Regions from separate parts of the Erythrobacter aureus genome, predicted to be linked through region 2. Evidence: riboswitches for the same ligand, from Rfam matches in the RefSeq annotation. Region 2 holds a riboswitch; the other holds the start of a gene.
What was found. A riboswitch is a leader RNA that binds a small molecule or an ion and turns the genes downstream of it on or off. The one in region 2 is predicted to bind cobalamin.
Positions count from the first base shown of each region.

Region 1 (4,415 bases), 760 kb from region 2:
GTCTGGTAATCGCTGTCGAAGACGTTCTCGACCCTGCCGTATATCTCGACGGTTTCGGTCACCGGCAGGGCAGCGCGCAGGTCTAACACCTCGTATCCGTCGAGCCGGGCAAGGTTGCCCGCATCGTCGAAACTCGGCCCCACCAGCCGCAGGTCCGCGCCCAGGGTGAGCCCGAAAAGCGCTTCGTAATCGGCGAACAGCGTGCCCATATGCCGCGGACGCCGGGCGAGCCGAAGGCCGGTGGTGCGATCTTCCGTATCGACATAGCTATAGACAGCCGAGAGACGCAGCCCCCTCGCGATGTCGAAACCGGCCTCGGCTTCGATACCCTGGGCTCTTGCGCGGTCCGTGTTGTCATAGGTGCCGAAAGGCCGATCGGCGCAGATACCGCCGGTGATGCCGAAACAGGATACGAACCCGATCAGATCCTCGCCGTCTCGGCGAAAGGCGGTAAGTGCCAGGTGCGTACCTTTGCCCCTGCTGCCCTTTTCCAATCCGATATCGAGACTGGTACTTTCTTCGGGTTGCAGCTCCGTATTGCCGTAATTCGACAGCAACTGAAACAATGTCGGGGCCTTGAACCCTTCACCCAGGCTTGCCCGCAGGCGCCAGTCGCTGCCAAAGCCGTAGGAGACATCGGCCCCGTAGCTCGCATTGCTGCCGAACAGCGAATGATCGTCTACGCGCGATCCGATATGCGCCGCGAACCGGCCCATCACGAAGCCGAGCTGAACATAGGCGCCGAAGATATCCGCCTCGCCATCGGGGCTGAAGCTGGCCGAATAGTCGGTCCATTCCTGTTCCGCGCCGAAGGCGACGGTGACAGGCCCGATGGCGCGGTATTCGCCGCGCAGGCTGAGCCTTTCGGAGCGACCATCGGAGGCGAAAGTGGTCGCGCCGTCGGCATCGAGATTGTCGCGCTCGGTATCCGACAGACCGTAGGAGCCCCTCAGCGTGAGATCGTTGCCGTAATAGGCGAAACCCACATCGCCCCAGAGGCGGCGCGTTTCCTGCGTGTCGAGCGTGTCGGAAAACGCGAAGGTCGGCGGCGGGAAACCATCGAGATCGAGATCGCCCTCGCTCCAATTGGCATGGGCGAAGACTTCGAGATTGCTGGCCAGATCGACGAAGACCTGTCCGCCCAGGGCAAGCTGTTCGAAGCCGTCGCGCTCCGTACCCGATGCAGCGGTCGAAAAACCATCGGTGCGATACCACGATCCGGTCAGACCAGCGTAATATCCATCACCGCCGATCCCGCCTGCCGCGCTGGTGAACAGCGTGTCGCGCGAGCCATATTCCGCATTGCCCAGGAAGCCGGTCTCGCCCCGCGTGGAGATATCGACAACCCCGCCAATGGCATCCGATCCCCAGATCGTGCTGTTGGACCCGCGCAGAATATCGAATTTGCCCGCTGTGCCGAGCAGGAGATTGCCGAAATCGAATCCGCCGCCGGGCGCGGCCGGATCGGCCACCCGGACGCCATCGACCAGTACCAGGACCTGCTGCGAATTCGCCCCGCGCAAATTGACCCCGGTAAAACCGCCATTTCCGCCATTGCGGCTGAACGATAGCCCAGGCGTGCGGCGCAAGACGCGGGTGGCATCGGCCCCCTGAACACTATCGATCTCTTCGCGGTCGATAATCGTCACGGCCTGCCCGGTATTGGCGATAGCGGTGCCCAGGCCGTTGGCGGTTACAGTAATCGTGGGCCGGACGGAATCCGCAAGGACGACGTCGGATTGGTGGACGGCACCGTCTTGCGCCTGAGCGGCCACGGAAATCGAGGAAACAGTCAAGAAAAAGAAGAATTTACGCACAAGAACTCCCATCATAGACGAAGTGCCGTCCATGACGGGAAAGGGCGGAATTGCGCCTTTCCGCGTTTGCCACCGGTACACCCCGCCCGTGGCCGAACGACGGTCAAGGGCAGGTCTCCTGGCTCCCGGATCGACACTCTCCCGCCGCCTTCCCGCCCTTCGACTAGCTCAGGACAGTGGCATATGGCGGGATCGCTCCCCGGTCACAGTTGCGGGGGCAGCGAAGGATTTCCCGTTCCGCCTTACGGCGGCCTTGGGTCACCTTCTTCCCTCTTCGGGCCTGTGCAAACAGGCCAACCCGTGACTCGGCGGCCCGATTAGCCTGCGATTTTGCATTGCACAAGATCGGTCTTCGTTAAGCATTGCGGTGCTAAGGTGCCGAACAACCCGCATGTATCGCCAGGCCCGAAGCCGGGGGCGATGGTCCCAAACCGGGATGGACCGCACGCGAAACTGTTGAATCGGCTGCAATTAGGCTATGTTACGGGGCTGATGAAAGGAAACGCTTTGACCGCACGCGAAAGGGAGGCCGGATCGGCAAGGCGCGCCAGCCGCGCGCCGTCCTCTCGCGTGTCTCGCCTCACCGAAAAGCGCCGCAAGCGGCACCAATTGCTGGCACGCGGCGGTATTCTGGCAGCGGCCATCGCCCTGCCCACAGTGGCCGCACAGGGTCAGTGGTCGGACTTCAAGCAGGCTCTGGGATTGGCCGAAGAACGTGTCGCGCTTACCCCGATGCCGTTCGAGACGGCGGGAGAAAGCTTCCCCGGATCCGCTTTCTACTATCTCGAGGATGCGCCGCGCCTCGCCACCGATCTTTCCGATCTGCGGGAGGCGGAGGGGCAACTCGAAACCGTCGAGTTCGCGGACAGTCACGGTGCGGGGGCGGCCGCGCAGGCCTTCCGCCAGGCCGGCAGCGGTCTCGACAAGGCCCGCGCGCTGCAATGCCTATCGATGGCGGTCTATTACGAAGCGGCAAGCGAGAGTTTCGGGGGCCAGCAGGCAGTGGCACAAGTGGTGCTCAACCGGGTTGCCCATCCGGCCTATCCAGCCAGCATATGCGGCGTGGTATTTCAGGGGTCGGAGCGGACGACCGGGTGCCAGTTCAGCTTTACCTGCGACGGATCGCTGCAGCGCAAGCCTTCGCGCAGAGCCTGGGCGGTGGCGCAATCGATCGCGCTGGGTGCGCTGGCGGGCGAGGTCTACAAACCTGTGGGGCTCGCGACCCATTACCACACCGATTATGTAAACCCCTATTGGGCGGCCAGCCTCGATTTCATCGGCGCGATCGGCACCCACCGCTTCTATCGCTGGAAAGGCGGCGCGGGAACGGCGGGTGCCTTTACCGACACCTATGCCGGCAGCGAACCGCTGGCCGCGCCCAATGTGCGGCGCGCGCAGGCCGAAGTGCCCGGCCCGGTTCGCCCCTCCCCGCCCTCGAACGCCGCAATCGCCCTCGATGCGCGGCCCGCCGCCACACCCGTAGGCGCGGCTACCACGCCTTCGGAGCACGAGGATACGCTGCCGCAATCGGGGCGCGTGCGCGATGAATACGCCAATTCGGGCAAATGGATCGCCGAACCCGGCAAGAAATGACATTCTGCGGGGGGAGGGTGAACGGCGTTTACACTCGGACAACCATGTCGCGGAACCGATGCTTAGTGTCGACCAGCTAGGGCACTGCAGTCAGCCCAGTCGCTTCACGAGGTCAGAGGCAATGCCCCTACATTTCGCCGCCGCCCGTTCCACCGCACACTCGCCGATTGCCCGCGCGCTGGCCAAAAAGGCGCATGCACGCGCTGCCAACGACAATGGCGACATCGCCCATATCCTGGCGCGCAAATCGAACTTCGACCATATGATGCGAGCCGCGCTACGGCATTTCGCCGAACACGGGCTGGGAGCGGCCGAGGCTGCGCGCCAGCAGGCGGAACAGGCGTATTCCGACGGCGACCGCGAAGCCTATGACTGGTGGCTGGGCGTATGCCGCACACTCGACCGGCGGCTAGCCAGGCAATTGGAAGATAGGATCGCGATCGAGACCCTGCTGGCGCGCTGATCCCCGGCGTTGCCTTGCCCGTCCGCATTCCGGGCGGCCACGCGGCAATCGCGCCTTCGGCCGGTTTCCACCGGATCGAGCCCTGCCGACCGACGCGGCAGGAACCTTGCCGGACACCAAGCGTCAAGACAGGAAGCACTGCCAAAACTCCGCCCTTATTGCAATTGCGAACTATTTGCAAAGATAGTTCGCAGCCTATACTTATTGCTGGTTGCAATCCCGTCCTCACGGGCCTAGGCCGCACTCGCAATCGACCGGGTGCCGTGCTTCCTTTGCGGGACACATGAAGCGCGGCCCCAATTATGGTCCGGGCATCATCATTGTCCCGCACGGCAGGAACAAGGACGCTACCCTCCATGGCACGCAAGAAGATCGCCCTCATCGGCTCCGGTATGATCGGAGGCACCCTCGCCCACCTCGCGGCGAAGAAGGAAATGGGCGACATCGTCCTGTTCGACATCGCCGAAGGCATGCCGCAGGGTAAGGCGCTCGATCTGTCGCAATGCGGCCCGATCGAAGGCTTTGACGCCAAGATCACCGGC
Region 1 covers NZ_CP031357.1:2,390,150-2,394,564, forward strand. Annotated here, with positions in the region: gene DVR09_RS11670 (TonB-dependent receptor plug domain-containing protein) at 1-1,832, opposite strand, end outside; cobalamin riboswitch at 1,909-2,134, opposite strand; gene DVR09_RS11675 (cell wall hydrolase) at 2,325-3,410, shown strand; gene DVR09_RS11680 (hypothetical protein) at 3,532-3,873, shown strand; gene mdh (malate dehydrogenase) at 4,230-4,415, shown strand, end outside.
Region 1: another riboswitch for cobalamin. It lies ahead of DVR09_RS11670 (TonB-dependent receptor plug domain-containing protein); the one in region 2 lies ahead of DVR09_RS08015 (TonB-dependent receptor plug domain-containing protein).

Region 2 (4,415 bases):
CCGCGCGGGATCGACGCTTTCGGCGAGAATGGCGAGTTCCATACGCGCGTGACCTTCGACCAGGGCAGCTGACTGCCCGGCCGCAGTGCGATCGGGCAGGCAGTCAGACATGCGCTAGAACCGAGCCCGCGCCCCAATCACGGCGGAGCGACCCGGCGTGGCGAAGCTGAAGACGTCTTCGTACTCTTCGTCGAGCGCGTTTTCGATCCTCCCGAACAATTCGACGCTTTCGCTCAACGCGTACCGCATGTTTACACTCAAGAGCAGGTAATCGTCCAAGGCGACGCGCACCGGAACAAAAGACGGGTCGATAAAGGCAACATCCACCGCATCGCCATTGTAGCGGGCGACGATCGTGACGCCGCCACGATCGCCCGATGCCTGCCAATCGACGGCGAGGCTGGCGGTATGAGCAGGCCGCCGCACTTCCTCGACGCCGTTCTCCCGCGCGTGGAGATAGGTGTACATTCCGTCGACCCGCCAGGCCTCGCCGAATTGTGCCGTCGCGAATACCTCCACGCCGCGCTGTGTCGATATCGTGTCCCGGTTGGCCGGTGAGGCAATGAAATCGGGCGGCGGGAAAGTGGTAAAGATTTCGCCGGTAAGCTCGTTTTCGAAGTAGGTCGCGCCGAGCAACAAGCTATCGCCAAACAAGCCTTGCTCGATCCCGATTTCCCAGCCCCCGGACCGCTCCGGCTCCAGATCGACATTGCCGATGAAGCGTCCATCGACGAACCCGAACATTTCGTAGAAGGAGGGGTTCTTGACTCCGGAGCCTGCCGCTGCGCGGAGCCGGGTCGCAGGCGTGACGCGATAACTGCCCTGCACGCGATACGTCGTCGTGTCGGCGAAACGCCCGTTCCAATCGCGGCGAAGCGATGCACCAACGCTGACCGCGTCAGCTATGAACAACTCGTACTGGCCGACAAGGCCGGCACTGTCGATCTGCCTTAGCCCGGTGAAGGCGAAACCCGAAGGGTCGGTGTTGCGAAACCTTTCGCGCTCGATATCGACCGCAACGGTGGCACGATGTTGCAAGCGGTCATCGCCGAAGCGTAGCGTGCTTTCATACGAAGTCTTCAGCCGCTGGCCCTCGCTGCCGAAGGATCGTCCGGCGGCGTTGAAACCGTCACGACGGGTATCGGCGATCTGGCCTGAGAGCGCATGCGTCCACCGTCCGTCGAGCAGACCCAACTCGCCACGCAGCAGCGCATAGATCGCTTCGTTCTCGAACCGGTTGCCCGGGGTGTCGATCTGGAAACCGAAAGTCGGGCTTGCAGGGTCATTGTCGCTGTCGTTGAACTCGCCCTCGGCGCTCGCATACCGCACCACAGCGGTCAACCGCGTGTTCGCCGAAGGCAACCAGTTGGCTTTGGCCGAGAGTGAGCCGGTATCGCTGGACAGGTCACGCGTCCCGCCGCGCGCACCCGGCGTGCCATCGGTGCTGTTGAGAGTAGCCGACAAAGCGTAATCCAGTGCGCCCGCTGCGCCTGCAAGCCGGGCCGCCGCATTGACCGTGCGGAAAGAGCCTGCCTCGATCCGCACAGTAGTACCGGGCGCATCGCGCCCCGACAGCGTGCGATAGTGGATGACGCCGCCGATGGCATCGGATCCGTAGAGCGCGCTTTGCTGCCCGCGCAGCACTTCAACCCGTGCCGCCTCGTCCGCGATCAGCGTGCCGAAGTCGAACTCGCCGGCGAAGGGATCCGAGACCTCGATTCCATCGACGAGAACGAGCGTGTGATTGCCCTCGGCGCCGCGAATGCGGACTTGCGTTTGCCCCGGAACGCGGCTGACCGCGATCCCCGGCACGTCGCGCAACACATCGGAAATTGTCCGTACCTGACGGTGGTTAAGCATCTCATCGCCGATTACCGTGACCGAACCACCGATGCGATCGGTCGCAATCGGTTCGGGCGACCGGGTGCCGGTTACAATCAGCACATCTCTGGGCGGATCGTCCGCTTCGGTAGCAGATTGGGCGAAGGCCGCGCTGGGCAGGCAGATGGCTGCCAGAAAAATTGAACGATATACCGGTTTCATGAAATATGCACTCCTCGGCGCCGAGCGAGAAGGCCGGATCCTCCGCAAAAGCGGCCGCGCGCGCAGGTCGGCGGACGCGAGCGCCAGCCTGCGGGTCACGGTGCGGCTCCGGCCGCCAGTCGCCGCTCAGACGAAGAGTTTCGCGCCCGGCCAATCCCTGAACCAAGGCAAGAGCGACCCGTGCCCGTCGGTCTCCTGGCTCGCGGGTCGTCGCCCGGAGCGCACCTTCCCAGGCCGAGAATATCGGCCCAGTGGCACGGGATCGTCCCGCTTGCGCTCCGCGCTCGTCGCTTACAGTTGCAGGGACAGCGGCAGAATTGGCTCGAAGAACCTCACTGCCTTCCCGTTACGGACGCGGTCAGCGACAGTTGAACAACCATCGCACGGACTGAATATTTGTAGCGCCCACAAGGAGCAAGAAAATTTTGAGATCAGAGCATTGCGACCTTTTTCGGGCCGAAAGCGGACCGTCTGCTTTTGGAAAGAAACCGGACCTGGCTATAGGCCAGCCATTAGTTTCATTAGGTCTGCAGCGCTGGGCGGGGCTTACCATGAACTGTGGGATCATTGATCGAACAGTGCCCGCCATCGTCACGAAAGAATCCGGCGGCGCGCTTGCTTCTAGTCATTCTCAAACAGGGTATGGGACCATCCTCATCGTTCTTGCTGCATGTCGCGGAACACTTAACGACAGTCGATGTTTCGCCATAATGAAAAATAAACTTTTGGCGGCGAGCGCCGCATCCGTCCTTCTCGCAACGCTGGCCGCCTGCGGGTCGAACGACAGCACGTCTGCGCAAGACGATGTCGCGCATGCCGCGGAGTCACCTCCGATCGCAAACGCAGAGGGCGCTGGGACAGTCGAGCCGAAGAAACGAGCGTCGGAGTCCGCATCCGCGACCACGGTCGCATCTTCTTCGGTTCTTGATGCCGCACGCGAAAATTGCACCGCGGATCTTTATGAACTGGCCAACCGTGCGGAGACAGAAATCACTGTCTTGGAAAGCGCATCGACCCCCACCGGAGCAGCAGTTAGCCTGATGATCGATGGCGCGGCGGCACCGTGGTCGTGCACCACCGACGACAGCGGCAATGTAAGAGACCTCTACTACAGCGCGAAGGAAGGATAGCGGCGCCCACCTTCAACGATGGGTCATGTAGGTTTCGACAAATTCGAAGCGGAAGATACCTGCATCCGCCGGGCAGGAATTGATCTCCGCCGGATCGCAGATTTGCGTTCGGCGGACGGCAATCACCGCGCCTTGGCCTTCGCGATGCGAATACCCTTTGATCGTGTCGTAGAACAGCCCGCCATTGACAATCAGGCAGCTCTGGACCGGTCCATGGCCGAAATCGCATGACGCTGTTTGCGGGGCGATGTCGAACAGGATGACACGCATATCGCCTACAGTACCGTTTGCCTCATCGCGTCTGAAGTTCTTGCCTCCCCACAGACACGTGCTCGGGTAGCCCTCGCTTACCGCGCCTCCGCGCAGACGGCATCCTTCGAAAGTCTCGAGCAGGTCTAGAGGGATTGCGTCGAGGCTGACCTGTGGTGGCGAGCCTGTGGTGCTGTCGGCACAACCGGCCAGCAGCACCATAGCCGATAGCATGGACAGTGCTTTTGCGACTTTGCTCGCGATCACCCTGCCCGCCGTTTCCGGATTACTTGCCCGGATTGGCGACGTTGCATCGCGCGCGGATGACCTCTTCATCCTCGGTCGCACTGTCGTCCAGCGGGCTTTCGATCAGCATCGCCTCGTCGTCCTTTTCCCAGTACACCAGCAGCATATCCGGGGTCAGGCCCTGTTCGGTGCTGTACTTGCTGCCTGAGCCGCTCGGAACCAGATAAAGCTGATACGTCTTGCCGTCGATTGCCAGATCCACTCCGCCATCGGGACCGAGATCGTCACGATAGGTCGCCACGATCGTGCTGCCATCGTCGCAAACAAGGGTGCCGGTCTGGGTCTCGTCCGTGTTTTGCTCGGCAGCTTGCTCTGCGGTGCCAGTTGCGGTCGCTGAGGGATCCTCGGCGGTCTCCTGCGCTTCGCATCCGGCAAGGGCGAGAGCTCCGGCCATGACTAAGAAGGCGTTGGTGATGTTTGGTCTTTTCATTCGAAATTCTCCGTGAAGGTAGGGCGCAATCACTTGTGCTTGCGGACGAACAGCGATGCCAGCAGCATCACTATGCCGAGCGCGGCCAAAATGAAGGTCAAAGGCAGGAAAAAGCTTTCCTGCAATTCGCCATCTGCATCGACGCCGTTGTAGAAAGTCGTTTCGGCGATGTAGCTCAGCACCGCGCCAATCAGCGCGGCGATGCCGAACAGTTTTAGCTTTGAATTCATTGCTTGTGTTCTTCCTCTTCTGTCGTT
Region 2 covers NZ_CP031357.1:1,625,968-1,630,382, reverse strand. Annotated here, with positions in the region: gene DVR09_RS08020 (Dph6-related ATP pyrophosphatase) at 1-72, shown strand, start outside; gene DVR09_RS08015 (TonB-dependent receptor plug domain-containing protein) at 115-2,043, opposite strand; cobalamin riboswitch at 2,212-2,436, opposite strand; gene DVR09_RS17135 (hypothetical protein) at 2,469-3,173, shown strand; gene DVR09_RS08005 (DUF4377 domain-containing protein) at 3,186-3,689, opposite strand; gene DVR09_RS08000 (MliC family protein) at 3,709-4,158, opposite strand; gene DVR09_RS07995 (DUF3955 domain-containing protein) at 4,188-4,388, opposite strand; gene DVR09_RS17130 (hypothetical protein) at 4,385-4,415, opposite strand, start outside.